Regions from separate parts of the Pseudoduganella rhizocola genome, predicted to be linked through region 1. Evidence: predicted binding sites of a transcription regulator. Region 1 holds the regulator's gene; each other region holds the start of a gene.
The links. The regulator sigma-54, encoded in region 1, starts transcription at its own class of promoters, with help from an activator protein. The targets are predictions, from matches to a motif close to TGGCANGNAANCTGCTTT.
Positions count from the first base shown of each region.

Region 2: ACJRPG_RS17480 (CmpA/NrtA family ABC transporter substrate-binding protein) is a predicted target of sigma-54. The motif match lies at 7,546-7,563, and genes of this name have one in related genera.
Region 3: ACJRPG_RS24020 (TldD/PmbA family protein) is a predicted target of sigma-54. The motif match lies at 7,004-7,021, and genes of this name have one in related genera.

Region 1 covers NZ_JBJQIK030000011.1:93,153-103,254, reverse strand. Annotated here, with positions in the region: gene ACJRPG_RS21115 (enoyl-CoA hydratase/isomerase family protein) at 1-622, opposite strand, end outside; gene ACJRPG_RS21110 (NAD(P)H-dependent oxidoreductase) at 673-1,449, opposite strand; gene ACJRPG_RS21105 (LysR family transcriptional regulator) at 1,535-2,434, shown strand; gene hpf (ribosome hibernation-promoting factor, HPF/YfiA family) at 2,486-2,845, opposite strand; gene ACJRPG_RS21095 (RNA polymerase factor sigma-54) at 2,916-4,385, opposite strand; gene lptB (LPS export ABC transporter ATP-binding protein) at 4,389-5,144, opposite strand; gene lptA (lipopolysaccharide transport periplasmic protein LptA) at 5,147-5,698, opposite strand; gene lptC (LPS export ABC transporter periplasmic protein LptC) at 5,720-6,313, opposite strand; gene ACJRPG_RS21075 (KdsC family phosphatase) at 6,323-6,862, opposite strand; gene ACJRPG_RS21070 (KpsF/GutQ family sugar-phosphate isomerase) at 6,862-7,884, opposite strand; gene ACJRPG_RS21065 (monovalent cation:proton antiporter family protein) at 7,982-9,961, shown strand; gene ACJRPG_RS21060 (hypothetical protein) at 9,963-10,102, opposite strand, start outside.
Region 2 covers NZ_JBJQIK030000008.1:19,827-29,928, forward strand. Annotated here, with positions in the region: gene nirB (nitrite reductase large subunit NirB) at 1-1,539, opposite strand, end outside; gene ACJRPG_RS17455 (MFS transporter) at 1,553-2,857, opposite strand; gene ACJRPG_RS17460 (exopolysaccharide biosynthesis protein) at 3,160-3,810, shown strand; gene ACJRPG_RS17465 (methyl-accepting chemotaxis protein) at 3,815-4,459, opposite strand; gene ACJRPG_RS17470 (ABC transporter ATP-binding protein) at 4,460-5,263, opposite strand; gene ntrB (nitrate ABC transporter permease) at 5,275-6,159, opposite strand; gene ACJRPG_RS17480 (CmpA/NrtA family ABC transporter substrate-binding protein) at 6,184-7,356, opposite strand; gene ACJRPG_RS17485 (ANTAR domain-containing response regulator) at 7,667-8,290, opposite strand; gene ACJRPG_RS17490 (ABC transporter permease) at 8,353-9,225, opposite strand; gene ACJRPG_RS17495 (ABC transporter ATP-binding protein) at 9,222-10,058, opposite strand; gene ACJRPG_RS17500 (ABC transporter substrate-binding protein) at 10,061-10,102, opposite strand, start outside.
Region 3 covers NZ_JBJQIK030000017.1:23,824-33,925, reverse strand. Annotated here, with positions in the region: gene ACJRPG_RS24045 (AAA family ATPase) at 1-353, opposite strand, end outside; gene ACJRPG_RS24040 (DUF4159 domain-containing protein) at 350-970, opposite strand; gene ACJRPG_RS24035 (TldD/PmbA family protein) at 976-2,313, opposite strand; gene ACJRPG_RS24030 (TldD/PmbA family protein) at 2,325-3,962, opposite strand; gene ACJRPG_RS24025 (TldD/PmbA family protein) at 3,972-5,309, opposite strand; gene ACJRPG_RS24020 (TldD/PmbA family protein) at 5,321-6,958, opposite strand; gene ACJRPG_RS24015 (class I SAM-dependent methyltransferase) at 7,186-7,983, shown strand; gene ACJRPG_RS24010 (hypothetical protein) at 8,691-8,822, shown strand; gene ACJRPG_RS24005 (serine hydrolase) at 8,854-10,102, opposite strand, start outside.

The DNA of each region.
Region 1 (10,102 bases):
CCGGCGTGGCATCGACCAGCGAGGCCAGTGCGGGCAGCTCGGCTTCCGGCACGAAATGGTCGGCCAGCTGCAGGTAGAGCGCGTCCGCCGCGCCCACCGTCACGCCGGTGAGGCCAAGGTAGGCGCCCAGCCTGCCCGGTGCATGCGACAGGAAATGACTGCCGCCCACGTCCGGGAACAGGCCGATATTCACTTCCGGCATGGCCATCTTCGTGCGGCTGGTGACAATGCGCACGCCGGTCTGCGGGCCGCCCTGCGCAATGCCCATGCCGCCGCCCATCACCACGCCGTCCATCAGCGCGATATAGGGCTTGGGATAGAAGTGGATCAGGTGATTGAGCGCGTATTCCTCGGTGAAGAAATCTTCCAGCAGGGCGCTGCCGCCGCGCGGCGTGGCATGCCCTGCCTCGTGGAAGAAACGGATATCGCCGCCTGCGCACAGCGCCTTCCCGCTGCTGGAACGGATGACGACGGCCGCCACATTTGTGTCATCGCGCCACTGCTGCAATGCAGCAGTGAGCGCCCTCACCATGTCCAGCGACAGCGAGTTCAGGGCCTTGGGACGGTCCAGCAGGATAAAGCCGGTGCCGTTCGCTACATGGGTCTGGACGAATTCGCTCATTGCGCAATGCCGAAAAATTAAGATCGTCCATTGTAACGTTGCCGCGCCGTCTATGCGATGTGTGCGGCGAAGCCCGTCTGGCCCGGCGCTACCTCCGGATGCAGCTCCATCGACGGAATCAGGTAGTCGCCGAAATTCTGCTTGCGGAAGGCGATGGGCGTAGCGGTCGCCAGCGTGTCCAGGCGCTCGCCGAGGCGCCCGCTGACCTCCGCGAAGCGCGCCTCGTCCATGGCGCGCACCCGGTATTCCACGAAGGGCGGCAGGACATCGAAACCGGGGTAGTACAGCATGCCATGCTGGATCGGAAACAGCAGGTCGTTGATGGGGCCGTTGATGCCGCGCGGGCCGTAATGCTGCTCCCAGCCGCCGGTGGTCACGATCAGCATGGCGCGCTTGCCTGCCAGCTTGCCCTCGCCGTAGCGGTCGCCCCAGCGCCGGTCCGAGTGCTCGCCCACGCCGTAGGCGAAACCGTAGGCATACACGCGGTCGAACCAGCCTTTCATGATGGCCGGCATGGAGAACCACCACAGGGGAAACTGGAACAGCACCGCATCGGCCCACATCAGCTTTGCCTGCTCGGCCGCGATGTCCGGGCTTTGCAGGCCGTTCTCGAAAGCGTATTTCGATTCGGGCGAGATATGGAAGGGCGTGCCCGGCTCGTGGGCCAGGTTATCGCCCGAGTCCACCGTGGCTTTCCACTGCATGGCGTACAGGTCCGAGACCTGCACGCTGTGGCCGGCGGCCTGCAGGCGCTGCACGCTGAAGTCGCGCAGCGAAGCGTTCAGGGAAGTGGGTTCGGGATGGGCATAAACGATCAGGATATTCATGGCTGGCTTTCATTAGTGAGAAGAAGCCAGCTTATGGATTCCTGAGGTATATTGGAAATGAATTCCCAATATTGCAGGTATTAGCATGATTAATCTCCGGCAGATCGACCTCAATCTGCTGCTCACGCTGGACGTGCTGCTGAGCGAGCACAACGTAACGCGCGCGGCCCAGCGCCTGCACCTGTCCCAGCCCTCGGTCAGCGTGCACCTGGCCAAGCTGCGCGATATCTTCAGCGACCCGCTGCTGCTGCCGGGTCCGCGCGGCATGCAGCCCACGGCGCGGGCGGAAGAGCTGCGCGAGCCGCTGCGCCTGGCCCTGCAGGCGCTGGAACAGGCGCTGGGCCCGGCCGGCAGCTTCGATCCCGCCGGCGCAAGCAATACCTGGCGCATCGCGGCGGCCGATTATGGCGAGTCGGCCATCCTGCTGCCCGCCCTGCCCCGGCTGCGGGCGGCGGCGCCCGGCGCGCGGCTGGCCGTCGTGCCTGCCGTGCTCAGCCGTCTAGCGCGCCAGGCGGAACAAGGGGAGATCGATCTTGCATTGCAGACAAGCGCCGATGCGCCGCCCAGCCTGCGCCGCCGTGCCCTGTTCACCGAACGCTATGTGCTGGTGGCGCGCAAGGGGCATCCCAAACTGAAACGCCGCCCCACGCTGGAGCAGTTCTGCGCGCTGGAGCACGCGATTGTGTCGCCGGGCGGCGGCAGTTTTACCGGCGTCACGGACGAAGCGCTGGCGGCGGCGGGCGCCGCGCGCCGCGTGGTGCTGTCGGTGCCGCATTTCCTCTTCCTGCGCTCGGCGCTGGCCTCCACCGACCTGGTGGCCATGCTGCCTTCGCGCCTGCTGCGCGATGCGCCCGAACTGCAGCAGCTGGAGGCGCCGGTAGCCGTGCAGGGCTACGAAATGGCCATGCTGTGGCATGAACGCGTGCACCGCGATCCCGCGCACAAGTGGCTGCGGGACACGATTGCGGCGGCGGTGGCGGAATAGGGGCGCAAAAAAGGGCGCCGGATGCGCCCTTGTTTTGGTGAGGCCGCTCTTTTATGCGGCGCTGGCCGGAGATTCGAAGACCTCGGCGCGATGCTTGATTGCATCGTGGTTGTGGTTCTGGACTTTGTCTTTGTACTTCATGACCTGCCGGTCCAGTTTGTCGATCAGGGTGTCGATCGCGGCATACAGGTCTTGCGCGAGGCTTTCGACGTACACCGTCTTGCCCGACATGCGCAGGTTGATTTCAGCTTTTTGCCTTTTCTCTTTCTCGGTGAGGTTATCTACACTCAGGATGACAGCAATGTCGATCACTTGATCGAAATGGCGTCTCACGCGCTCCAGCTTGTTCTGGACGTATTCGCGAATCGCGGGGGTCACTTCGAGATGATGTCCACTGATGGTGAGATTCATACACACTCCTAAAAGATGATGTAACTCAACAGGCTCTTGACGCTCGGTAAAGCTCAGACGAGCCCATTCACTACAAGGACTTGCGGAGACTGACTGGAGGGATTTTGAGGGCTTCGCGATACTTGGCAACAGTACGTCGCGCAATCACCATGCCCTGTTCTCCCAGCATGTCCGCAATCTTACTGTCGGATAAAGGGTTTTTCGGGTCTTCTGCTCCTGTGAATTGCACAATCAGCGCACGGATCGCAGTCGAGGAAGCTTCACCCCCAGCTTCAGTCGCGACGTGGCTACCAAAGAAATATTTCAACTCAAACATCCCATGTGGGGTGAGCATGTATTTCTGAGTTGTTACGCGAGAAATAGTACTCTCGTGTAAACCCAGTGTATCAGCAATTTCGCGCAACACAAGGGGTCTCATGGCAACCGCGCCATGCGAGAAAAAATTCTTCTGCCGCTCAACGATCGCTTGTGCAACGCGCAAAATTGTGTCGAAACGTTGGCGCATATTTTTGATCAGCCACTTTGCTTCCTGCAGCTGCGCGTTCATCTGCGATTCGCCCTTGCCCTGCTTGAGCAGGCTGGCATACAGCGCGTTCACGCGCAGGCGCGGCATCACGTCGTTGTTCAGCGTAACGACCCAGCCGTTGCGGCCTTTTTTCACCACCACGTCGGGCACCACATAGTCGCTCGCATCGGCAGAGAAGGCAGCGCCCGGATGCGGGTTGCAGCGGCGGATCACGGCCTGCGCCTCGCGCAGGTCTTCGTCGTCGCAGTCCAGCGCTTTTTTCAGCTTGTTGAAGTCGCGCTGGGCGAACCAGGCCAGGTGCTTCTCCACGATGCACAGGGCCATGCGGCGAGTGACCAGAGGGACGCCGGGCATGCGCTTGATCTGCAGCGCCAGGCACTCCGATGCATTGCGTGCGCCCACGCCGACGGGGTCGAAGCTTTGCAGCAGCGTGAGCGAGGTTTGCAGCTCCTCGATTTCGATATCGAGTTCTTCCGGCAGGCGCGCGTGGATCTCTTCCAGGCTCTCTTCCAGGTAGCCGTTTTCGTCGAGCGCGTCGATGATCAATTCCATCAGCGCGCGGTCGCGCGGTTCCAGCACCGTCACCCGCATCTGTTCCATCAGGTGCTCGCGCAGGCTGTGGTGGCCGGCTTCCAGCTGGGGACGCGCATCTTCGTCGTCCGGCGCTTTCGACCGGCCCGCGTCGGACCAGTCGCCGTCGCTTTCCGCGATGCCCTCGCCTTCATACTGTTCCGGCTCGGAAGGCGCGGCATCGGCCGGCGGCGTGTTCTCGTTGGCCGGGCCTTCGGCAGCAGTGGCCGTGGGCGCCGCCTGGCCGATGGCGCCATCCGCCAGCAGGCGCACGGAGCGGTCCAGCGGATCGTCCAGCCGTTCCAGCAGCGGGTTCTCAGTCAGCAGCTGTTCGAGCTCCTGGTGCAGTTCCAGCGTCGACAGCTGCAGCAGCCGGATGGACTGCTGCAGCTGGGGTGTCAGCGCGAGGTGCTGCGAGGTTCGCAGTTGCAGGGACTGTTTCATGGCTTACATGCGGAAGTGCTCGCCGAGGTAGACGCGGCGCACCGATTCGTCGGCGATGATGTCGTCGGGACGGCCGGAGGCCAGCACGCTGCCCTGGTTGATGATGTAGGCGCGGTCGCAGATGCCCAGCGTTTCGCGCACATTGTGGTCGGTGATCAGCACGCCGATGCCGCGCTCCTTGAGGAAGCGCACGATGCGCTGGATCTCGATCACGGCAATCGGGTCCACGCCGGCAAAGGGCTCGTCCAGCAGCACGAAGCGCGGATTGGTGGCCAGCGCGCGCGCAATCTCCACGCGGCGGCGCTCGCCGCCGGACAGCGACAGCGCCTGGTTCTCGCGCAGCTTCTCGATCTGCAGGTCGGCCAGCAGGGTGTTCAGGCGCTCGTCGATCTCCGCCTTCGTCAGCGGCTTGCCGTTGACCTTCTGGATCTCCAGCACGGCGCGGATATTCTCCTCCACCGTCAGCTTGCGGAACACCGACGCCTCCTGTGGCAGGTAGGACAGGCCCATGGTGGCGCGCTTGTGGATAGGCAGGCTGGAGATATCGGTGCCGCTGATATCGATGGTGCCCGCATCGGACGGCACCAGGCCCACGATCATGTAGAAGGAAGTGGTCTTGCCGGCGCCGTTGGGGCCCAGCAGGCCGACCACTTCGCCGCATTCCACCTGCAGCGACACGTCATGCACCACCTGGCGCTTGCCGTAGCTCTTCTGCAGTCCGCGAACGATGAGGGTGCTGCCGCAGCTTTGTGCTTCCATGCTTATTTCCCCGCCGCTGGCTCGGTGCGTTTCGGCTGCAGCACCATGGTGCCGCGGCCGCCGCCGGTTTTGCTGTCGCCCGTACTCGTATTGCGCACGCTGAAGAACTCGCGGCGGCTGTCGTAGGAGATGAACTCGCCCTGCACTTCGTCGCTCGGCTTGCTGCCTTCCAGGCGGCGCACCTTGGCGCGCGAATACATCTTCACGAGTTCGGACTTCTCGTCGTATTCGATGCGGTCGGCCTCGCCCTCGATCCACTGGTCGCCGGGACCGTCGCGCTTCTGGCGGAAGCTCACGCGCTTGCCGCCGCCGGCGGTCAGCGTGGCCAGCTGGTAGCCGTCCGGCGTGTAGGTGACGACTGCCTTCTCGGCCTTCATCAGAAGCGTGCCGCGCGTCAGCGTCACGTCATCGGTAAAGGTGTAGATCTGGCGCACGTCGTCGGCGTCCAGCGTGCCGTACTTGATTTCAGTCGGCTTGTAGGAGTCTGCCTTTTCGGCGCTGGCGAATCCCAGGGCGCCCAGCATCAGGGCTGCAGCAAGAAGTGTTTTTTTCATGGTTTGTTCCATTCGTTTTGCTCAACGCGCCTTCGGCGGCAGCACCATGGTGCCGCGGCCGGACAGCTGCAGCTGGCTCGTGGCATTGTTGGCGCGCATGCCGTTGGCGGTCGCCGTTGCATTCCCCAGGCGGAACTGCACCGGCTTGTTCGTTTCCATCCGGTCTTCGTCCGGGAAGATGGTCAGCTCCGGCGTGCGCAGGCGGAATTCCTGCGAAGTGGCGGAGGCGGCGCGGTCTATCTGCACATCGCCGCTCAGGACCACGCGGCTGTTATCGTCGTCGATGCGCGCGCTCTTCGCGCGGATATCCATCGGCGGAGTCTCACCGGACAGGCTGCGCACCACCGGCTTCTCGATCTCCGAGGAATCATCGACCGGCCGGTGCGTGAGCCTGTCGCCCGAAATGATGTAGCTCGGCTTGCCTTCCTTCGTCATGCGCACCAGGCTGAAACGCTCGATGATCTGGTCCGGCTCATTCAGGCGCTGGTCCGCCTGCAGCTCTTCGCCGCTGCGGTTCATCACCTCCAGCAGCCAGAAGCTGCCGAGCGCGAACAGCAGCGCCAGCGCCATGGCAATAGAGACGCGGAAGCGGTGGGCTGTCCTCTGGTTACGCATCGCTCTTCCTCAGGCCATGAACTGGTTCAGGATCTTGTCATAGCTGTTTTGCGCGCGCATCACGAATTCGCAAACTTCGCGCACGGCGCCCTTGCCGCCGGCCGCCTCCGTGATGTGGTGCACGCGGCTGTGCACTTCCGGCCGGCCGTTCGGCACCGACACCGCAAAGCCCACGCGGCTCAGGATGGGCAGGTCCACCACGTCGTCGCCGATGAAGCCCACCTGCTCTTCCGCCAGGTTCAGCTGCGCCAGCAGGGCCTTGAAGGGCGTGAGCTTGTCATGGCCGCCCTGGTGCACGAATTCGATGCCCAGGTCCCTGGCGCGGGCCGTGACCTGCGGCGAGCGGCGCGCGCTGATGATGGCCGTCAGCACGCCCGATTCCTGCAGCAGCTTGATGCCCAGGCCATCCTGCACATTGAAGGTCTTCAGCGCCTCGCCTTCGGCGCCGTAATGCAGGCTGCCGTCGGTCAGCACGCCGTCCACGTCGAAGATCATCAGCTTGACCTTGGCGGCGCGCGCCACGTTGTCCAGGTTGAAGGCGGCGCTCATCAGATCACCTTGGCGCGGGTCAGGTCATGGATGTGCAGGGCGCCCACCAGCTTGCCCTCGCCGTCCACCACCAGCATCTGGTTGATGCGGTGCTGTTCCATCACGGCCACCGCGTCCACGGCCAGCTTGTCCGGGCCGATGCTGCGCGGGTTGGCGTGCATCACGTCGCGCATCACCACCTTGCTGAAATCCTGCACCTTGTCAATCAGGCGGCGCAGGTCGCCGTCGGTGAAGACGCCCAGCGGACGGCGTTCCGCGTCCACCACGGCGGTCATGCCCATGCCCTTCTGCGTAATCTCCAGCAGCGCGTCCGGCAGCGTGGTGTCCGGCGTAACGGCCGGCACGGCGTCGCCGCTGCGCATCACGTCGCGCACATGGGTCAGCAGGCGGCGGCCCAGGGCGCCGCCCGGATGCGACCGTGCAAAATCTTCTTCCTTGAAGCCGCGCAGGTCCAGCAGCGCGACGGCGATCGCGTCGCCCAGCGCCAGCGTAACCGTGGTGCTGGCGGTCGGCGCCAGGTTCATCGGGCAGGCTTCCTTGGCCACGGACACGTTCAGGTGCACGTCCGCCAGGCGCGCCAGGCTCGAATTGTCGTTGCCGGTCATGGAAATCACCAGGCCGCCCATGCGCTTGACCACCGGGAGGATGGCCATCAGCTCCGAACTCTCGCCGGAATAGGAAATCGCAATGAAGGCGTCTTCCGGCGTGACCATGCCCAGGTCGCCGTGCGCCGCTTCGGCCGGATGCACGAACAGGGCCGGCGTGCCGGTCGAAGCCAGCGTGGCGGCGATCTTGCGGCCGATATGGCCGGACTTGCCAATGCCGGACACCACGACGCGGCCCTTGCAATTGAGCAACAGCGTGACGGCCTTGCCGACGCTCTCGTCCGTGGCAAGGCGCGCGTGCAGCTCGGTCAGCGCGTCGGCCTCGATCTGCAGGGCCTCGCGCGCCAGTTGCAGGGCGCGTGTTGCGGTTGTGGCATCAAAATCTTTCAGCATTGTTTTTTCATGGGTTACACTCATGCCGAAAGTATAGCCGAATTGGTAAAGCAAAAAACTTGCCAGATGTTATAAACGACCTGAAACCAACTCGACTAGAGCCAGGGATAGACCCAGATCAATGTTTTCGCCACTTGAACTGACACTCCTTTTACTGGGTAGTGCCGTGCTGGGCGTTGTCGCCTTCCGCATGCTGCACCTGCCTCCGATGCTGGGCTACCTGGCGGTCGGCATCCTGATCGGCCCCCACGCCCTGGGCCTGGCCGAAGAAAGCCACGCCACCCACACCCTGGCCGAATTCGGCGTGGTGTTCCTGATGTTTTCCATCGGCCTTGAATTCTCGCTGCCCAAGCTGATGGCCATGCGCAGCATCGTGTTCGGGCTGGGCATGGCGCAGGTAGGCATGACGATTGCGTCCACCATGCTGTTCGGCTGGCTCATTGCCGCGGCGCTGCCGCCCTCCATCCACCTGAGCTGGCAGGCTTCCTTCGCGCTGGGCGGCGCGCTGGCCATGTCCTCCACCGCCATCGTGGTGAAGATGCTGACCGAGCGCCTGGAGCTGGAAAGCGACCATGGGCGCAAGATCATCGGCATCCTGCTGTTCCAGGACCTGGCCGTGGTGCCTCTGCTGATCCTGATTCCCGCGCTGGCGCGCAATCCTGACAACCTGGTGGAAACCCTGGCCTGGGCCGGCGGCAAGGCCGTGATCGTGCTGGTGCTGCTGCTCTTTATCGGCCAGAAGCTGATGCGCAGCTGGTTCACCATCGTCGTCAAGCGCCGCTCGCAGGAGCTGTTCATGCTCAACCTGCTGCTGGTGACGCTGGGCGCGGCCTGGATTACCGAGCGCGCCGGCCTGTCGCTGGCCCTGGGTGCCTTCGTGGCGGGCATGCTGATCTCCGAGACCGAATACAAGCACCAGGTGGAAGAAGACATCAAACCTTTCCGCGACGTGCTGCTCGGCCTGTTCTTCATCACCGTGGGCATGCTGCTGAATGTGCGGGTGGTGTTCGAAAACTGGTGGCTGGTGCTGATCCTGCTGGCCGGCCCGGTGCTGCTCAAGTTTGCGCTGATTGCCGGACTGGCCAAGCTGTTCGGCTCCTCGGACGGCACCTCGATGCGCACCGGCCTGGCGCTGGCGCAGGCGGGCGAATTCGGCTTCGTGCTGCTGAACGTGGTGGGCGGCGTGCAGCTGGTGGACCCGTTCGTGATCCAGGTGGTGCTGGCTTCGATGGTGCTGTCGATGCTGCTGGCGCCCTTCCTCATCGAGCATTCGGACAAGCTGGTGCTCAAGTTCTCCGCCAACGAATGGATGATGCAGTCGCTGACGCTGACCAAGATTGCAGCGCGCACCATGTCCACCAAGAAGCACGTGATCGTGGCAGGGTTCGGCCGCAGCGGGCAGAACCTCGCGCGCCTGCTGCAGGAAGAAGACATCGAATACCATGCGCTCGACCTCGATCCCACGCGGGTACAGGAGGCGCAGGCAGCGGGCGCCAACGTGTCCTATGGCGACGCGGCGCGGCGTGAAAGCCTGGTGGCGGCGGGTATCTACCGCGCCAGCGCCGTAGTCATCACCTATGCCAGCACGCCTTCCGCGCTGAAGGTGCTGCACCTGGTGCACGAACTGGCGCCGACCCTGCCGGTGATTGTGCGCAGCCACGACGACACGGACCTCGACCGGCTGAAGGAAGCCGGGGCCGCGGAAGTGGTGCCGGAACTGATGGAGGGCAGCCTGATGCTCGCCTCGCACGCGCTGGTGATGCTGGGCGTGCCGCTGCGGCGCGTGGTGCACCGTGTGCAGGCAGCGCGGGAAGAACGCTATGCCTCGCTGCGCGGCTTCTTCCACGGCGCCAGCGACAGCGGCGACGAGGCGGAGCTGGTCCGCCTGCACTCCGTCACGCTGGCCGGCGGCGCCTGGTGCGTGGGCCGGCCGCTTAGCGAAGTCGATCTCGAAAGCGCGGGCGCCGAAGTCACCACCATCCGGCGCGGCAAGGTGCGGCTGCCGGTGGACTCCTCCACCATCCTTGAATCGGGCGACGTCGTGGTGCTGCGTGGCAGCGCGCCCGCCGTGGCGCGCGCCGAACACCAGCTGCTGGCCTGAGTTACTTTTTTGCGTTCATCGAGCGCACCAGCGCCACATTGGCCTGCTGCGCCTTGGTGTAGCCGGCCAGCAGCTGGGCTGCCTTTTTCTTGTCCATCGACTGCTCGAACATCACATACATGCCGGCATGCATCAGGGCGA
Region 2 (10,102 bases), on a different contig from region 1:
GCCCTTGCCGTGCTGGGCGATCAGCGCATCGAAAGTCTTGATCTGGCCCACGCGGACCAGGTGGAACAGCTCCTGGCGCGAATGCGCGAAGTGTTCGCATACGTGGTTGTTCACGTCCATGCCGAGCTTCTTCATCTCGGCCTTCATGATCTGCGTCACCAGCGGCACGCAGCCGCCGCAGCTGGTGCCGGCGCCGGTGCACTTCTTCAGCGCGCCGATGCTGGTGGCGCCGCCGCCCACTGCTTCGCAGATGGCGCCCTTGCTCACGTCGTTGCAGGAGCAGATCTGCGCGCCCGCCGGCAATGCCTCCACACCGATACCCGGTTTGGCGCCGCCTTCGGACTGCGGCAGGATCAGGAACTCAGGCGCTTCCGGCAGCTCGATCCGGTTCAGCATCATCTGCAGCAGGGTGCCGTATTCCGAGGCGTCGCCGATCATCACGCCGCCCAGCAGGTACTTGCCGCAGTCGGACACCACGATCTTCTTGTAGATCTGCTTGCGTTCGTCCATGAACTGGTAGCTGCGGCTGCCTTCGGCCTTCGCATGGGGATCGCCGATGCTGGCCACGTCCACGCCCATCAGTTTCAGCTTGGTGCTCATGTCGGCGCCGGTGAATTCCGCTTCCTGGCCCAGCATGTGCTTCGCAGCCACGCGCGCCATATCGTAGCCTGGCGCCACCAGGCCGAAGATCTGGCCGTTCCACAGTGCACATTCGCCGATGGCGTAGACGTCCGGGTCCGAAGTCAGGCACTGGTTGTCGATGGCGATGCCGCCGCGCGGGCCGATGGCCAGGCCGCTGTCGCGCGCCAGCTGGTCGCGCGGGCGGATACCGGCGGAGAACACGATCATGTCGGTATCGAGATGGGTGCCGTCGGCAAACTGCATGCGGTGCGTGCCGCCTTCGCCATCTACGATGGCAATGGTGTTCTTCCCGGTGTGAACTGTTACGCCGAGGTTTTCGATCTTGTTGCGCAGCACGCGGCCGCCGCCATCATCCACCTGCACCGCCATCAGGCGCGGCGAGAATTCCACCACGTGGGTGTCCAGGTTCATGTCGCGCAAGGCCTTCGCGCATTCAAGTCCCAGCAGGCCGCCCCCCACCACCACGCCGCTGCGTGAACGCGAGCCGCATTCCAGCATGGCTTCCAGGTCTTCGATGGTGCGGTAGACGAAGCAGTCCTTGCGGTCCTTTCCTTCCAGCTGCGGAACGAAGGGGAAAGAGCCGGTGGCCAGCACGAGCTTGTCGTAAGCCAGTACTTCGCCGGTGCTCACGGTGACTTCACGCGCGGCGAGGTCGATGGCGGTGGCGCGCGCATTCAGCTTGAGTGCGTAACCGCTCTGCTCGAAGAAGCCCTCCTTCACCAGCGAGAGCTGGTCTGCGCTTTTTCCGGCGAAGAACTCGGAGAGATGCACGCGGTCGTAGGCGGCACGCGGTTCCTCGCACAGCACCGTCACCTGCAGATCCTCCGCGCCGCTGTCGGACAGCGCTTCCAGGAATTTGTGGCCCACCATGCCGTGGCCGATCACCAGAACTTTCATCGCAATACTCCTTTCATACCGTTGCTGCAGGCGGCAGCGCGTGTTCCGCTGCCGCGGAAGCGCTGAAGCGCACCGCGATCGCGCACAGGGCGGATGCGGCGACGAAGAAACCGAGGATGGACAGGGTCTGTTCGATACTGCCCATGCCTTTCATCAGGAAGCCCGCAGCGACAGCGCCCACATTGCCGCCCGCGCCGATGATGCCGGTGACACCGCCCAGCGCGCGCTTGTCGATGAAGGGCACTAGTGCGTAGGTCGCACCGCAGGCCATGTGGGTGCACAGGCCGAATGCCAGCATGGCGATGACGGCGAACACCACCTGGTCTGCATGCGAGAACAGGATCAGGCCGGCGCCTTCGCCCAGCATCAGCACGAACAGCAGGTTGACGCGGCTGTTCAGGGTGCCGCGGCGGGCCGCCTTGTCCGAGATCCAGCCGCCCAGGGCGCGGGCGAACAGTGCCAGCAGGCCGAAGCTGCCTGCCGCCATGCCGGCCTGCGCCAGCGACAGCTGGAATTTGTCGACGTAGTAGACGGCGGCCACATTGTGGATGAAGAGCTCAATACCGAAGCAGGCGCCGTAGGTGATGAAGAGCAACCAAACGCGATAGTTCGATGCAGCGAGCTTGAAACTGTCCCAACCGCCCTTCTTGCCGCCTTCGATCGCCACGCCGGCAGCACGCAGCTCGGCGTAGTTGCCTTGCGGGCAATCCTGCGTGAAGCGGTAGTACAACAGGCCGATGACGATCATCAGCACGCCCGGCACCACCAGCGCCACGCGCCAGCCCATGGTTTCGCTCACGCCCAGCATGAGCAGCGCGGACAACAGCAGCGGCATGATGGCCTGGGTGGCGCCGCCACCTGCATTGCCCCAGCCTGCGGCGGCCGCATTGGCAGTACCCACCACGCGCGGCCCGAACATCACGGAGGTGTGGTACTGCGTGACCACGAAGCTGGCGCCGATGGCGCCGATCAGCAGGCGGAAGAACAGGAAGCTTTCGTAGCTCTGCGAGGCGGCCACGCCGAACACGGGGATGGCGCCCAGCAGCAGCAGGCCGGTATGCGCCCTGCGCGGGCCGATGCGGTCGCACAGCGGACCAATGACCATGCGCACGGCGATCGTGATTGCAACGGCGGCGATGTTGATGTTGGCGATCTGGCCGACGGTGAGGCCGAATTCACCTTTGATGACCGGCATCAGGGGCGCACAGGCGAACCATGCGAAGAAACAGGCGAAGAATGCGAGCCATGCCATATGGAAGGCACGCATCTGCGGCGTGTTGAAGGAAAAGAGCTTGATGCTGTCTGCTTTGCTGGCCATATCCGTATCCCGTAAAAAGCAAAAAGGCGTCCGCACATGACTGACCAGTGCTGGCCAGATTGCGCGGACGCCTTTGTCCTGTTTGCCCGTCCGTCGTTGGACCGGCATCAAATGTTGGGGAAGATCGCCGTTGACCCTCGTCCTATGCGTTGCAAGAGCCATGCCAGCCCTGTCACAGAGGGAGCGAGCCGGTGGCGCAGGCCCGGGATGCCATACCGCGGTGCGGCACCGCACGAGAATGGTGCGGAAATTCTTAAGTTCCGCCTAAATCGTGCGGCGGTCCGGCCCACTTATACTGGCGCGTGATCGAACCACCCGAGACGACGCTCATGCATGGCCAACCCATATCCCAGACAATCCGCAGCCTGGTGCGCTCCTTGCCGCCCACCGGCATCACGCTTGGGGAGCTGATACACCGTGTGGGCAGCGACGGCCTGCTGCTGCTGACTGCATTGCTCACACTTGTTTTCCTAATCCCGGTGTCGATACCCGGCGTGAGCACAGTGTTCGGCGCTGCCATCCTGCTCATCGGGGTTAGCCGTGTGCTGGGGCGCGAGCTATGGATCCCCTCCCGCATCAAGCACAGGACGATCCGTACCGGCAAATTGCGCCCTGTTTTACGCAAGGCGCTGCCCTGGCTGCAGAAGATCGAGCGGGTGAGCCGGCCGAACCGCATCCGCTGGCTGGTGGCGGACGGGGTGGTGGAGCGCATGAACAACGCGTCCCTGGTCCTGGGTGCGGTGCTGCTGATGATGCCCTTCGGGATGATCCCGTTCAGTAATACCTTCCCCGCCATCGCGCTGCTGTTCCTGGCAATCGGGCTACTGCAGCGCGACGGGGTCTGTGTGCTGCTGGGCTATATCGGCAACGCCGCCACCATCGCCTATTTCGCTATTCTCGTCACGGGCGGCGGCCTCGCGGTACGCGAAGTGTTCGGCCGCCTGGCCGCGTGAGCGCTCAAACCGATGAGCTGAGGGCGGCGCTCACCATGTCGTCGATTTCTGTGGTGATGTTCGACAGCACGCCGGCCACCACGGCGAACTCGCGTCCCGCATAGCCTGCACGGGCGGCCACGATGCGCGCATTGAAGGCCACCATGCGCGCCTGCTTGGCAATCGCCTCGATATCGGTGATGACGCCGCGCAGCTGCTTCTTCATCAGCGTTGCGTGCAGCTTGGCCTGCTCCTCGTAGATGCCGGTGATCTGGTGCAGGATGGCCAGCGTCGGCGTGGTGACGCTTACCAGCTCGGCCAGTTCCGATTCCGCCGCCGCCCTGCCCTGCTCGATGGCATCCAGCGTGCGTTCCGCCAGCTCGATGAAATGCACGATCTGGCGGTCGCCCTGCAGCTTGCCGAAATAGGCTTCCTGCAGCTCGGCGCAGAACACGCCGGGCAGGCCGTCCGCATCGCTCAGCAGCGCGGCGTGCGCGTTGCGGAACAGGGCGAGCGCTTCACGCGCGGTGGCGATGGCATCGCCCTGGCCCCGCGAAGCCAGCACCGCATACAGCACCAGCCTTTGCGACGTGAAACGGCGACGGCCTGAAAGGTTGATCAGGGCGCTGAAGGTCTCGCCTGCTATCGGCTTGCCGGTATGGTTCACCATCTACGCTGCTTCCTTTGCGGGGTGGGCTTGTTTGCGGTACAGGAATTCGAGCACCGCGCTGCGGTAGGCGATGTAGCGCGCATCCTGCGCCAGGGCCACGCGGTCGCGCGGGCGCTCCAGCTGCACGTCCACGATTTCGCCGATGGTGGCGGCGGGGCCGTTGGTCAGCATCACGATGCGGTCGGACAGCAGCACCGCTTCGTCCACGTCGTGCGTCACCATCACCACCGTGGACTGCGTGGCAGCGACGATTTTCAGGAGCTCGTCCTGCAGGTGGGCGCGCGTCAACGCATCCAGCGCGCCGAAGGGTTCGTCCATCAGCAGCACTTTCGGCTCCATCGCCAGCGCGCGCGCAATGCCGACACGCTGCTTCATGCCTCCCGATATTTCGTGCGGGCGCTTGCCCTCGGCAGCGGTGAGGCCGACCAGCGCCAGCGCATTCATCGTGCGCTCGCGCAGCTGGACGCGGGTTTCGGTGCGGCCGAAGACGCGCTCCACGCCGAGGTGGATGTTCTCGGCGCAAGTCAGCCACGGCAGCAGCGAGTGGTTCTGGAACACCACCGAGCGTTCCGGCGATGGCCCGGCGATTTCGCGGTTGGCGCACAGCAGCGTACCTTCGGTGGGCTTGAGCAAACCGGCGATGAGGTTCAGCAGCGTGGACTTGCCGCAGCCGGAATGCCCGATCAGCGTGACGAATTCACCCTTGCCCACCTTGAGGTCGATGCCGTGCAGCGCGTGGAACACGCCCTTCTTCGTGTGGAAGACCATTTCCACGCCTGCGATATCGATAAACTTTGCGCTCATGATGCTCTCCCTCAGTTCTGCACTTGTTCATAGCTGAATGCGCGGGCCAGCGCCATGAGCAGCTGTTCCAGCAGCAGGCCGACCACGCCGATGGCGACAATCGCGATCAGGATGTGCGGCACGTTCAGGTTATTCCACTCGTCCCACAGCCAGAAGCCGATGCCCACGCCGCCGGTCAGCATTTCCGCCGCCACGATCACCAGCCATGCGGTGCCGATCGAGAGACGCACGCCGGTGAGGATGTAAGGCAGCGCGGACGGCAGCAGGATCTTGGTCATCACCTTCCACTCGGAGAGGTTCAGCACACGGGCCACGTTCATATAGTCCTGCGGCACGCGCTGCACGCCGACGGCCGTATTGATGATCATCGGCCAGATCGAGCAGATGAAGATGGACCAGATGGCGGCCGGGTTGGCGGACTTGAATACGAGCAGCCCGATGGGCAGCCAGGCCAGCGGCGACACGGGCTTGAGCAGGCTGATGATCGGACCGAACATCGCACCGAAGAACTGCACGCGGCCGATCAGGAAGCCCAGCGGGATGCCGACCAGCGCCGCCATGCCGAAGCCGATCCCCACGCGCTGCAGCGATGCCAGCACGTTCCAGCCTATGCCCTGGTCGTTCGGGCTATTGCGGTAGAAGGGGTCGGAGAACATTTTCACCGCCTCTTCAAACGTCACCATCGGCGAGGGGAAGGTGCCGTTCCCCACCGAGATGAGATGCCATACCAGCACCACCAGTGCAATGCCGAGCAGCGGCGGCACTACCAGCATGAAGGCTGCGGAGGCGGGCCGGCGCATGCGGGGCACGAGCGGCGTGGACTTGCGTGCGGCCGGTGGCACAGGCGCCGCTGCCAACGGCGGTTCCAGGCTTTCAGGTTTCAACATTGCAGTCATGACGGCTCCTTTCATCGGCCCGCATCAGGCCTTGATCTTGAACGAGGCGGCAAAGGCTTTCGGGTTCTTGCCGTCCCAAACCGAACCGTCCATGAGCTTCGATGTACGCATCGGGCTTTTCGGCACCGGTGTCTTGCTCATCGTTGCGGCTTCCTTGTACAGCGCGATCTGGTTCACGGACTGCGCCACGGCCAGATAGTCCGGATCTTCCTTCAGCAGGCCCCAGCGGCGGTGCTGCGTCATGAACCACATGCCGTCGGACAGATAAGGGAAGTTGACCGCGCCGTCGTTATAGAACTTCATGTAGTTCGGGTCGTCCCAGGTTTTACCCAGGCCGTTCTGGTAGCGGCCCATGATGCGCTGGTCGATCGCGTCCTTGCTGGTGTTGACGTAGGACTTGTCGGCAATGACCTCGGCCATCTTGTTCTTGTTGATCAGCGAGGAATCGATCCATTTGCCTGCCTCCAGGATGGCGGCCATCATGGCGCGGCAGGTGTTGGGATACTTCGTTGCGAAATCCTTCGTGCAGCCCAGCACCTTCTCCGGATGGTCGCGCCAGATATCCTGAGTGGTGGTGGCGGTGATGCCCACACCGTCCATGATGGCGCGGTGGCCCCACGGCTCGCCCACGCAGAAGCCGTCCATATTCCCCACCCGCATATTCGCCACCATCTGCGGCGGCGGCACGGTGATGACCTTTGCGTCCTTGAGCGGATTGATGCCGTTGGCCGCCAGCCAGTAGTACAGCCACATGGCGTGGGTGCCGGTCGGGAAGGTCTGTGCGAAGGTGTATTCGCGCTTGTCGGTCTGCATCAGCTTTGCCAGCGATGCGCCATCGACCGCGCCCTTGTCCGCCAGCTTCTTCGACAGCGTGATGGCCTGGCCGTTGTTATTGAGGCTCATGAGCACCGCCATGTCCTTCTTCTGGCCGCCCACGCCCATCTGCACGCCATACAGCAGGCCATACAGCACATGGGCTGCATCCAGGTCGCCATTCGACAGCTTGTCGCGCACGCCGGCCCAGGAGGCCTCCTTGCTCAGCACGAACTTCACGCCGTACTTCTTGTCCAGGCCCAGCACCGACGCCATCACCACCGACGCGCAGTCGGTCAGCGGAATGAAGCCGATCTTGATTTCTTCCCTCTCCGGTTTATCCGATCCTGCTGCCCATACACCCTGCGTCGACAATCCCAGCATGCTTCCTCCCGCTACAAGTCCAGCGCCATGCAGAATCTTCCTGCGCGTGGTATCGACGTGCTCTTTGCTTTCCATGGCATTCCCCGTTTGACCGGCAAAAAAAAAGCCTACCTCCACGGAATATTCCGCGTTTGGTAGACGTCGTTGTCTGTGCACCCTACCGCCGTTGGCACGATGCATCAGTACCTGTTAGCAATCACCGTGCCAATCGCGGTTTCACAGGGAAAAGGGAGAGCGGAACAACTGACAGCGCAACGCGGTGGCGCACAAAACGCACTCTGCTTGTGCGCTGCATCATTTTGGAACCGGATCAGCCCAGCAGGTCTTCCACGTCGAGAATGCGCTGCGCCACTTCGGATAGCTTGAGGTTTTTGCTCATTGCCATGCCGCGCAGTTTCTGGAAAGCCTGTTCCTCGCTGACGCCCTGGCGCTGCATCAGCAGGCCCTTGGCGCGCTCGATGACCTTGCGCTCCGCCAGCTTGCTCTTGGTGTCGGACAGCTCGTCCAGCAGCTTCTGCTCGCGCCGGAAGCGGGCCAGGGCCACATTCAGCACGGGCTTGATGCGCTCGCTCTTCAGGCCCGCCACGATATAGGCGGAAACGCCCGCCGCCACGGCAGCTTCCATGCTTTCGGTATCGTCGCTCTCGGTGAACATGACGATGGGGCGGCGTTCGTCGCGGGTGGCGATCACAATGTGCTCCAGCACGTCGCGCGCATCCGATTCCGCATCCACGATGATCATGTCGGGCTGCAGCTGGGCGATGCGCTCAGGCAGATACATATCGGAAGGCAGCGAAGCCACGATATCGAAGCCCGCCTCCAGCAGGCCGATACGCAGAATGCGCGCCCGTTCGGTCTGGGCGCGCAGGGATTCGTCATCCTCGGCATCGGCGGGGATGGTCGGATTGACAACAACAATGCGCAGCTTACGCATAGTCTGGGGCAAAAAAACAGGTCATGCCCCATATGCAAGCAAGAATCGCACCAGAAACAACTTTATTTTGTCATGCCCCAGCGCCGCACGGTCGTTCGTTCCAGCACGCTGAAGACCACATTGTCCACCAGCAGGCCAACCAGGATGACGGCGGCCAGGCCCGCGAACACCTTGTCTGTATACAGTTCATTCCGGTTCTGGAAGATATACCAGCCCAGGCCGCCCTTGCCGGACGATGCACCGAACACGAGCTCCGCGGCGATCAGGGTGCGCCAGGCGAAGGCCCAGCCGATCTTCAGGCCGGCCACGATGGAGGGCAGCGCCGCCGGAATCAGAATCTGCAATACGAAGCGCAGCCCACGCAAGCCGTAGTTGCGGCCTGCCATGCGCAGGGTTTCGGGCACCGACTGGAATCCCGCGTAGGCGCCCAGCGCCAGCGGCCACAGGACCGCATGCACGATCACGAAGACCAGGCTGGCCTTGCCAAGACCGAACCACAGCATGGCCAGCGGCAGCAGTGCAATGGCTGGCAAGGGATTCAGCATGGCCACCAGCGTTTCCAGCAGGTCGCGGCCAATGCGGGTGGAGACGGCCAGCGTGGTGAGCACGAAGGCGGCAGCGATGCCTGCAGCATAGCCCTGCACCAGCACGGCGAGCGACAGGCCGACTTTTTCGATCAGCTCACCACTGGCGATGCCGTCCATGAAGGCGCGCGCCGTTTGCCGGAAGCCGGGCAGCATCAGGTCGTTATTGGTCCAGCGGGCGGCGAGCTCCCACACCAGCGCCAGCACTGCAAGCAGCAGCGACTTGCGCAAGGCGCCGTGCTGCCACAGGCGCTCGGCCAGCGGCAAGGGACGGTGGGCGACGGCGCCGGCCTGCGTGGACGCGGCGTATTCGAATTCCTGGCGGATCGGGGGCTCCAGCGTGAGGCTCACAGGGCAATCCTTTCCTGCTCTTCCGGCGCGGCACGCTCGTCGCCGCCGAACAGCAGCCCGTGAATCCGCTGCGCGGCGGCCTGGAATTCCGCGCTGCCGCCGCTGTGCAGGCCGAACTGGTGGCTGTTGATCTCCGCACGCACACGGCCCGGATGGGGCGACAGCAGCAGGATGCGGTTACCCAGCACCAGCGCCTCCTCGATCGAATGGGTGACGAAGAGCAGCGTAAAGCGGGTTTCTTCCCACAGCAGGCCGAGTTCCTCCTGCATGGTGCGGCGGGTGAGTGCGTCCAGCGCTGCGAAGGGTTCATCCATCAGCAGGATTTCCGGCTGCATGGCGAGTGCGCGGGCGATGGCCACGCGCTGCTTCATGCCGCCGGAGAGCGTGTGCGGATAGGCGTCGGCAAAGCGCGACAGGCCGACCTTGCCGATCCAGTGCGCGGCGCGCTCGGCGGCTTCCTTGCGCTTCAGGCGTTTCGATGCCAGCAGGGGGAACATCACATTCTGGCGCACCGTCTTCCAGGGCGGCAGCTGGTCGAATTCCTGGAACACGGCCACGCGGTCCGGCCCCGGCTCGGCAACACGCGCGCCGTTGACGGTAATGCTGCCGGCAGTGGGCGCCAGGAAGCCACCGGCGGCCTTCAGCAGGGAAGATTTGCCGCATCCGGATGGACCGAGCAGGACAAAGCGGTCGCCCTGGTAGACGTCGAAGCTCACGCTGTCCGTGGCGCGCACGGTGCGGGCGCCGCTGCGGTATTCCAGCGTTACGTCCTGCGCGCGCAACAGCGGTTCGACAGCGGCGGGCGGACGCACCACCTGGAAGGGCTGGGCCATGGTCAGCTTCCTCCGTTCACTACCGGGTCGTCAAAGAAGTAGTC
Region 3 (10,102 bases), on a different contig from region 1:
ACCTGGGTGAACACGGGGCCTTCCTGGAAACGGAACTCGCGCTTGCGCGTCGCCGTATCTTCTTCGAGGATCTCGGTGCCGACGATATCGGAAGGCATCAGGTCCGGCGTGAACTGCACGCGGCGGAACTGCATGCTGGTGGCCTGCGCCAGCGATTTCACCAGCAGCGTCTTGCCCAGGCCCGGCACGCCTTCCACCAGCGCATGGCCGCCCGCCAGCAGGCAGATCACCAGCGACTCAACCACGTCCTTCTGCCCGATGATGACCTTGCCCATGCTGTCCATCAGCGCGTCCACGCTGGCGGTCAGCGCCGCGATTTCAGTTTCGTTCCAGCCGCTCTCAGACACCGTCATGCTCCCAGCGCATATTGAATGATGTTGACGGCGAAGCGCGTGTTGTCCACCGCCAGCCATCGCTTGTTGCGAAAATCGTAGTCCCACTCGCAGCCGTAGTCCTTGTTGCTGTACAGGACGCGCACCCGGCCGCCGATCTCGATTGCTTTCAGATAGTCGTGCACGAGATCATCGCCCCACCCGTTCAGCTCCACGCTGGTATTCGGCGGGCCATCGAAAGTGAAGAAGCTCGAATACACCGGATGGTTGTTGGGAATCTTGTGCAGCGCCTTCGCGCCGAAAATCTTCGCCATCTCGGCTTCGAAGGATTTGGCGAACAGGCCGTCGATATCGTGGTTGCAGTCGTCCACGAACACGAAGCCGCCGCCCTTCACGTAGCGCTCGAAGTTCCTGCGCTCGGCGGCGGTGAACTGCACCAGCTTGTGGCCGGCCAGGTAGCAGAACGGCGCTTCCAGCATCTTCGGGTCGGACAGCGCAACAATGCGCTCCACGGTGTCCACCTTCAGTGTGGTGTACTCCACCAGCGAATTCAGGACATTGCTCGGCATACGCACATCCACGTCCCAGTCGCCCGACTCATAAGTCAGGCGCGTGAAGTAGAAGTCGTATGCCGCCATCGGATTTACACCGCGTCCGATTTGGACGTGAAGTTGAACTCGCGCACCTTCATCGCCGGAACCATCATGCGGAAGCGGGAATCCGCCTCGCCGATCAGCATCGGCTTGCCCAGTTCATCGATGTTGTTCAGCAGCGCCACCGGGCTTTCGTTGAAGCGGAAATTCTTCACCGGGTACTTGATCTGGCCGTTCTCCACATAGAAGGTGCCGTCGCGCGTGAGGCCCGTGAGCAGCACCGACTGCGGATCGACCATGCGGATATACCAGGTACGGGTGACGAGGATGCCCTTCTTGGTGCTGGCAACCAGCTCCTCGGTGGACTTGCTGCCGCCCGCCATGATGATATTGCCGTGGCTCGCCGTCGCAGCCTTGCCCTGCTTCTGCGCCCAGTAGCGGTTGTACTCCAGCGATGCCACCTTGCCGTTGCGGATCAGGTCCGTGCGCGCACGCGCCAGCATGGACTGCTGGTCCCATGGCAGCACCGGCGCATCCGGATCCCAGGGGTCGGCCCATACATTGACCTGCTCATCGAACAGCTTGTCGCCCACGCGGTTGCCGCCGCCCTTCTTCGCGAGGAAGCTGCGGCCTTCATCCGCGGCGCGCGCATCGAAGGCGGTGAACATGTAGTTCAACAGGTCGGAGGAAGCGGACGGCTCCAGGATCACGGCATAGCGGCCGGGTTCGAGCGCTTTCGCATCGACCGAACGCAGCGCCTTCTCAATGGCGATCTCGGATGCGGCACGCGCATCGAACTTCTTTGGATCGTAGGCCGCGCGGCTTACCCAGCCGGACCCGCTGCCGTCTTCCGTACGCGCCGTGACCGTGAAATTCAGGCTGGCCAGTTCCTGGTAGCCGAACACGCCGTTCGAATTTGCGATGCATTCAAAGCCGGTGCTGTCCGAGAAGAAGCCGGCAGCGACAAGATTCTTCTTGCGTGCAGCGTCGATGCTCTGGAAGGCGACTTCCGCCCGGTATTCCGGATCAAAGGCGCTGGCGTTGGGATTGTAGGTTGCTGAAGGCTTGAAATCCTGTTTGCCGATCGCAGGCAGGAACTCGGGATTTTCCGGCGCCAGGCGCGCCACTTCCTCGGCGCGGCGCACGGCCTTTTCCAGCGACTTGTCGTCGAATTCGTTGACCGAGGCGGTGCCCTGGCGCTTGCCGAAAGCGACGCTGACGGCAAGCTGCGTGTTCTGCACCTGGCCTGCCGTAGACACGCTGTTGCGCGCGTAGCGCACATTCCCGCGTTTGCTGCCGCTGATCGATACGCGGCATTCATCCGCCTTCGAGAGCGACATCACCTTGCCCGCGATGCGTTGTGCTTCTTCCTGGTTCAGTAATTTCATCGGATGATTCCTTAGTCGATCTTGCGGGCGGTGTTGATGACGTTGATGCCGTTAAAGCGCGTGGTGGCGGAACCGTGCGAAACCGCGCTGACCTGGCTTGGCTGGCCCTTGCCGTCGAAGAAGGAGCCGCCCATGCGCCAGTCGCGCTCATCGCACATGGCCGTGCAGGCGTTCCAGAACTCCTGCGTGTTGGCCTGGTAAGCCACGTCGCCCAGCGGCTGCGTGATCTTGCCATCCTTGATCTCGTAGAACAGCTGTCCGCCAAACTGGAAGTTGTAGCGCTGCTGGTCGATGGAGTAGGAACCACGGCCGAGGATGTAGATACCCTTCTTCACATCCTTCACCAGCTCATCGGGCGTGAGTTTCTTCGCGCCGGCCTTCAGCGACACATTGGGCATGCGCTGGAACTGCACGCTGCTCCAGCTGTCGGCAAAGGAACAGCCATGCGATTCCTTCTCGCCGATGATATGGGCCTGGTCGCGCGTGGCCTGGTAGTTCACGAGCACGCCGTCCTTGATGATGTCCCAGCGCTTTGCGGGCACGCCTTCGTCGTCATAGCCCACGCAGCCCAGCGACGCCGGGGCGTTCTTGTCGGCGGTGAAGTTGACGATCTTCGAACCGTACTGGAAGTTCTTCGACTGCCATTTATCCAGCGTGGCGAAGCTGGTGCCCGCGTAGTTGGCTTCGTAGCCCAGCACGCGGTCCAGTTCCGTGGCATGGCCGACGGATTCGTGGATGGTGAGGAACAGGTGCTCAGGACTCAGCACCAGGTCATATTTGCCCGGCTCCACCGATTTCGCGCTCAGCTTCTCCTTCGCTTGCTTGCCTGCGGCGCGCGCGTCTTCAATCAGGTCGTAGGATCCGTTGTACAGCGTCGTTACGCCGCCGGCCGCGCGCACCTTGTGCGCCGCCTTCGGTTCCAGGAACTCGTAGCCCATGCTGACCGGAGAAGACAGGCCGTCGCGCGTGCGGAACTTGCCGCTTGCCTTATCCACGGCGGTGGCAGTGAACGGCGCCCACAGGCGATGGAAGTCCTGGTCGATATAGGAACCGTCGGTGGAAGCAAAGTACTTCTGCTGGTTCACCTGGAACAGCATGGACTGCATGAAGGATGCGCCGCTGTCCATGCCGGCCTTGTTCGCGGCGATCAGCATATCGGCCTTGTCCTTTACCGGCACGCTGCGCCAGTCACGCGTGAACGGCGTGGCCCACGCCACCTCGCCCACGCCTTTCACCGGCGCCAGCTGCACCGGTTCCGTTTGCAGGCGCGCATTGGCTTTGGCGATTGCCACGGCCTGGCGGGCTGCATCGGCCACGGCGTCCAGCGTCATCACGTTGGTCGCCACGAAACCGTAGGCGCCGCCGGCGATCACGCGCACGCCTACGCCGCTGGATTCGGTGTTGACGATGTTCTCCACGTTCAGGTCGCGCGTGGTGATGAACTGGTTCAGGTAGCGCCCGATGCGCACGTCGCAGTAGCTGGCGCCGGCCTTGGTGGCGGCGTTCATCGCGGCATCCGCCAGCGACTTCTTGAACGCAACGGCCATGGGATTGAGGAGCTGTTCTTCGGCGATGGCTTCGCCGAAGACAGGAATCAGCAGGGCGCCGCCGGCGGCGGCGCTCACCTTGAGGAAGGTACGGCGTTCCACTCGTGCTCCTTATACTGCGTCCGACAGGGAGGTGAAGTTGAAGTCCCTCACGCGGATGGCCGGAATCACCATCTGGTAGGGGCTTTCGTCGCCCGACAGGATTTCGCCGCGGCCCAGTTCATCGATATTGTTCAGCATCGTTACAGGGCTTTCGTTGAAGCGGAAGTTCTTGACCGGATGCTTGATCTTGCCGTTCTCGATGTAGAAGGTGCCGTCGCGCGTGAGGCCGGTCAGCAGCACCGACTGCGGATCGACCATGCGGATATACCAGGTGCGGGTAACGAGCACGCCTTTCTTGGTGCCGGCAATCAGCTCCTCCGTGGATTTGCTGCCGCCTGCCATGATGATGTTGCCCGGCGTGCCGATGGCGCGCTTGCCCATCTTCTTGGCCCAGTACTGGGAATAGTCCAGGCTTGCAACCTTGCCGTTCTTGATCAGGTCCATGCGCTCGCGCGCCAGCAGGTTCTGGGAATCCCATGGCAGCACCGGCACATCCTTGTCCCATGGATCGGCCCAGATATTGACCTGCTCGTCGAACAGCTTGTCGCCCAGGCGGTTCTGGCCGCCCTTCTTGGCCAGGAAGCTGCGGCCCTCGTCGGCGCTGCGGGCATCGAAGGCGGAGAACATGTAGGCCATCAGGTCCGCCGATGCGGCGGGCTCCAGGATCACGGTGTAGCGGCCCGGCTCCAGCGCCTTGGCGTCGGCGGAGCGCAGCGCTTTCTCGATGGCGATGTCGGATGCGGCGCGCGCGTCGAAGCGGGCCACATCGTTCGCATCGCGGCGCACCCAGCCCGAACCCCGGCCATCTTCCGTGCGCACGGTGCAAGTGAAGTCCACGCCGGTCTGCTGCTGGTGGCCGAATACGCCGCGCGAATTCGCCACCGTCTCGAAGGAAGTGCGGTCGGTGAAGAAGCCTGCTGCCACCAGCTTGTTCTTGCGGCTTTGCTCGATGCTGTAGGCCGCCACCTGCGCACGGTATTCGGGGTCGATGGCGGCCGTTTTCTCGCTGAAGGTGCTGGTGGCGCGGAACACCTGCTTTTCCGGCGTCGGCATGAACTCCGGATTCTCCGGCGCCAGGCGGGCCAGGTCTTCGGCGCGGCGCACCACCTTCTCCAGCGATTTGTCGTCGAATTCATTGATGTTGGCGGTGCCCTGCTTCTTGCCGAAGGCAACCGATACGGTGAGCTGGGTGTCTTCCACAAGCCCTGCGGTCGATACCGCATTGCGCGCGTAGCGCACATTGCCCACGCGGCTGCCGTTCAACGTTACCACGCATTCATCGGCCTTGCTGAGCGAGAGCACTTTGTCGGTGATGCGTTTTGCTTCGTCCTGGGTCAGAATTTTCATTGTGCGTCCTCTCAGCCGATCTTGCGGGCGGTGTTGATCACGTTGATGCCGTTGAAGCGCGTGGTGCTCGACCCGTGCGACACGATGCTGACCTGCGATGGCTGGCCCTTGCCGTCGAAGAAGGAACCGCCCATGCGCCAGTCGCGTTCATCGCAGGTGGCGGTGCAGGCATTCCAGAACTCCTGGGTGTTGGCCTGGTAGGCCACGTCTTCCAGCTGGCGCGTGATCTTGCCGTCCTTGATTTCGTAGAACAGCTGGCCGCCGAACTGGAAGTTGTAGCGCTGCTGGTCGATGGAGAAGGAGCCATCGCCCACGATGTAGATGCCCTTCTTCACGTCCTTCACCAGTTCATCCGGCGTGAGCTTCTTCTTGCCCGCCTGGAGCGAGACGTTCGGCATGCGCTGGAACTGCACGCTGCTCCAGCTGTCCGCGTAGGAGCAGCCGTGCGATTCTTTTTCGCCGATGATATGGGCCTGGTCGCGCGTGGCCTGGTAGTTCACCAGCACGCCGTTCTTGATGATGTCCCAGCGCTTGCACTTCACGCCTTCATCGTCATAGCCCACAGCGCCGAGCGAGCCCGGTTCGGTCTTGTCCGCCACGATGTTGACGAGGTCCGAGCCGTACTTGAATTTCTTCGACTCCCACTTGTCGAGCGTGACGAAGCTGGTGCCGGCGTAATTCGCCTCGTAGCCCAGCACGCGGTCCAGCTCCGTCGGGTGGCCAACGGATTCGTGGATGGTGAGCCACATGTGTTCAGGGCTCAGCACCAGGTCGTATTTGCCCGGCTCCACGGATTTGGCCGTCAGCTTGGCCTTGGCCTGCTTGCCCGCGGCGCGCGCGTCTTCGATCAGGTCGTAGGACTTGCGGTAGAGGGTGGTGACGCCGCCCGCCGCCTGCACCTTGTCTTCCTTGCGCGCGTCGAAGTATTCGTAGCCCATGCCCACCGGGGTGGACAGGCCGTTACGGGTGCGGAATTTGCCGGAGGCCTTGTCCACAGCCGTCGCGGCGAAGGGGCACCACAGGCGGTGCAGGTCCTGGTCGATATAGGAACCGTCGGTCGATGCGAAATACTTCTGCTGGTTGACCTGGAACAGCAGCGACTGCATGAAGGAGGCGCCGCTTTCCATGCCGGCCTTGTTGGCGGCGATCAGCATCTCGGCCTTGTCCTTGATCGGTACCGCGCGCCAGTCCTTGGTGTGCGGCGTGGCCCATGCCACTTCGCCCACGCCCGGTGTTGGTGCAAGGCGCACCGGTTCCGGCTGCAGCTTGGCGTTGGCCTTGGCGATCGCCACCGCCTGGCGCGCGGCGCCCGCCACGCCGTCCGGCGACATGTCGTTGGTGGCGGCAAAGCCGTAGGCGCCGTTCGCAATGACGCGCACCCCCACCCCGGCGGATTCGGTATTGGTGACGTTTTCCACGTTCAGGTCACGCGTGACGATGAACTGGTTCAGGTAGCGGCCGATGCGCACGTCGGCATAGCTGGCGCCGGCCTGGGTGGCCGCGCCCAGCGCGGTATCGGCCAGCAGCTTCTTGAACTTCACATCGGCGGGCTTGAGCAGTTCCTCGGCGGCGATGGCGCGGCCGAAAGGAGGGAGCAGCAGGCCGCCGAGGGCCAGTCCGCCAATATTGAGAAATGCGCGTCGTTCCATAAATATCTCCAGGGAGGGGGTAAGTTCCTGAGCAGCGTTGCGACTAACGCAATAAATGTGCCACAGATTGGGTCCGGGTTGGAGCCTTTTGCTGTTGGACGCCGGGCGTCCGGGCTGCTGTCCGTCTGTCCGGAAAGTGTCCGCCGCTGTCCGCCCCGGACACTTGACCGGCAACCGGACTTGCACCATCATCGGCGCACTCTCACCCAACAATGATGGAGACCCACATGAAACGACTGTTTGCAGCAGCTTTGATGGTTTGTGGTTTTAGCGGTGCGGCCATGGCCGACGATGCGCTGAAGGCGGCAATTGCGGGCGCCCAGCGCAGCCCGGACAACGTGAAGCGCGATATGTATCGCCACCCTTACGAGACGCTGAGCTTCTTCGGCATCAAGCCGAACATGACGGTGGTGGAGCTGGCGCCGGGCGGCGGCTGGTATACCGAAATTCTCGGCCCCTACCTCAAGGACCACGGCAAGCTGATTGCAGCCGGCAGCACGCCGGATTCGGCCGACGCGAACGTGCGCAAGTCGGGCGAGCGCTTCAAGCAGAAGCTGGCCGCCAATCCCGTGCTGGCCAAAGTACAGCTGGGCGCTTTCGAACCGGGCAACGGCGTTTACAACTATGCGCCGAAAGGCAGCGCAGACATGGTGCTCACCTTCCGCAATGTGCACAACTGGATGGAGACGGGCGAGCCGAATATGAAGAAGCTGTTCGCCAGCGTGTATGACGCGCTGAAGCCGGGCGGCGTGTTCGGTGTTGTCGAGCACCGCCTGCCGGCTTCGCGTCCTGCGGCGCCGGATTCGGGCTATGTGCACGAGGCTTACGTGATCAAGATGGCGGAAAGCGCGGGCTTCAAGCTGGCCGCGCGCTCCGAGGTGAACGCCAATGCGAAGGATACGGCCGACCACAAGGGCGGCGTGTGGGCGCTGCCGCCGACCTATACGAACAAGGATGTGGACCGCGCCAAATATGCCGCGATCGGCGAGAGCGACCGCATGACGCTGAAGTTCGTGAAGCCCTGAGCGGGCTGCAGAAACGCCAAGGCCGGGATGTCCCGGCCTTTTTTTATTTCTGCGTTTGCAGGCGGCTCATGAAGGCTGCGAAAGCCAGCACGCCGACAACGAGGGAACCGCATACAGCGGCAATCGAGAAGAACAGCTCATTCATTCAGTGAATCCGTATGGTTTTGCCAACGGACGCTATTATGCTGCAATTGCACATGAAACATTCTCTCTGAAACTCACTGTTACAGGTTTTGATTTCACCGGTGGCGGCCTGACCGCTTGCCGCCAGAATAAGGTTCCGTACAAGGAGCCTCCTATGGGCTGGTTCGCCATCACAATCCTTCTTCCCTGCCTTGCGCCGCTGATCGCGAGCTTGACTTTTTCGGCTGCTACCCCTGCCGGGACACACGCGGATACCTTGGCTTAACGCTTTCAAGGATGGGCAGCTATGCTGGATAGCAATCGGACTATGCGCCTCTGCGCAGTACGAACTGGCACAGCGGCCCCCTTCGCCGAACGATTGGACCGGGGGCTCGATCAGTGTGTTGCTAGTGTTGTCCAGCCTCATTGCGGCAGGAGGCGCGATGTTTCCCACCAAACATTCACCCAAAAGTGGGCTTGCTTGGATTAAACACTACCGCTGCTTTGTCGCATCACTTCTTGTTTGGGCGGCGGCGGGCGCAGTCTATTCGGTAGTACACTATTCGAGGTGAAGGAGGTCCGCTATGCTCAAGGCCTGGATCAGATCGCTTTTCAAGGACGGCCCCACGGCAAGAGACACGATCGCAACCGTCGGCGGCGTGTATAGCATTTGCGTGCTGATTTACGCGATCTATCTTGCCGTGACGCGGTGGTGAGAAAAGGGCCGCAGATGCGGCCCCTGGAGACTTAGTTGGCTTTCTTCTCTTTCACCGGGGTGAAGGAGAGATCGGCGAAGTCGTAGCTGAAGTCGGTTTCGGCGGAGATGGGGGCCATCTTCATGCGCTCGATGCTGCCGTCCGGGTTCAGCGCGAAGGTAACGTAGGCGTCCGCATTGAAGTTGCGCTCCTTCCAGCGCACGATGAAGGTGTCGTGCTGGAAGTGCTCCAGCTCCCCCACCAGGTCGGGCGTGCGGGTGAAGGTCATGATCTGCTTCTTGCCTTCGCGCGTGATCGTCACCTTGCCGTACCAGGCGTCGTTGTATTCGCCTTCATAGGAAGCGAGCGGCAGCGACGGCGAGGACTTGGCAGCACGCGCCGCAACGGCCTTGCCCTGCTTCTCCAGCTCCTTCTTGTGCATCTCCTGCTCCTGGTCCGACACCACCTTGATCCAGTCGGTCGGCGCAGCGCCCATATAGTGGTCGAGGATACGCCACTGCAGGGCGCTCATCGAGCCGCTGTTTTCGGCGTTGGTGAAGATGGCCACGCCCAGCTTCTCCTCCGGGATCATGATCACGCGCGAATAGAAGCCCTGCAGCGCGCCGCCATGCGACACCATCTTGCGGCCGCGGTAGTCGCGCAGGTTGAAGCCCAGGCCATAGGCATTGAAATTGGCTTTCGTCGCCGCCAGTGCGCCTTTCGGATTGCCGATCTTCATCGGCGTCTGCGCCGTCCACAGCTCGCGCGCCTGCACGTCGCTGAACAGGCGCTTGCCGTTTTCCAGCTTGCCTTCATCGAGCAGCGCGATCATCCACTTCGCAATGTCCTCGGCATTGGTGTTGATGCCGACCGCGCCAACAGCATTCGCCACCGGCATCGGCTTCACCACCGAGACCTTGTCGTTGATGCGGCTGTGCGGCGCCGAGTAATCCGGGGACTTCAGCATGTCCGCCACGCTGGTGGTGGTGGCGCTCATGCCCAGCGGGTCGAGGATGCGGGCGCGCATCGCCTCGTTCCAGGTCTTGCCGTCCTTCTGCGCGATGATCTTGCCCGCCACGATGTAAAGCAGGTTGTCATAGGCGTAGCTGTTGCGGAAGCTGGTGGCCAGCTTCACATGGCGCAGGCGGTCGATGATTTCGTCGGTGCTGAAGCTGGTGGTGGGCCACCACAGCAGGTCGCCCGCGCCGAGGCCAAGGCCGCTGCGGTGCGTCAGCAGGTCGCGCACGGTCATGGAGTTGGTCACATAGGCATCCGCCATCTGGAAGCCCGGCAGGTGCTTG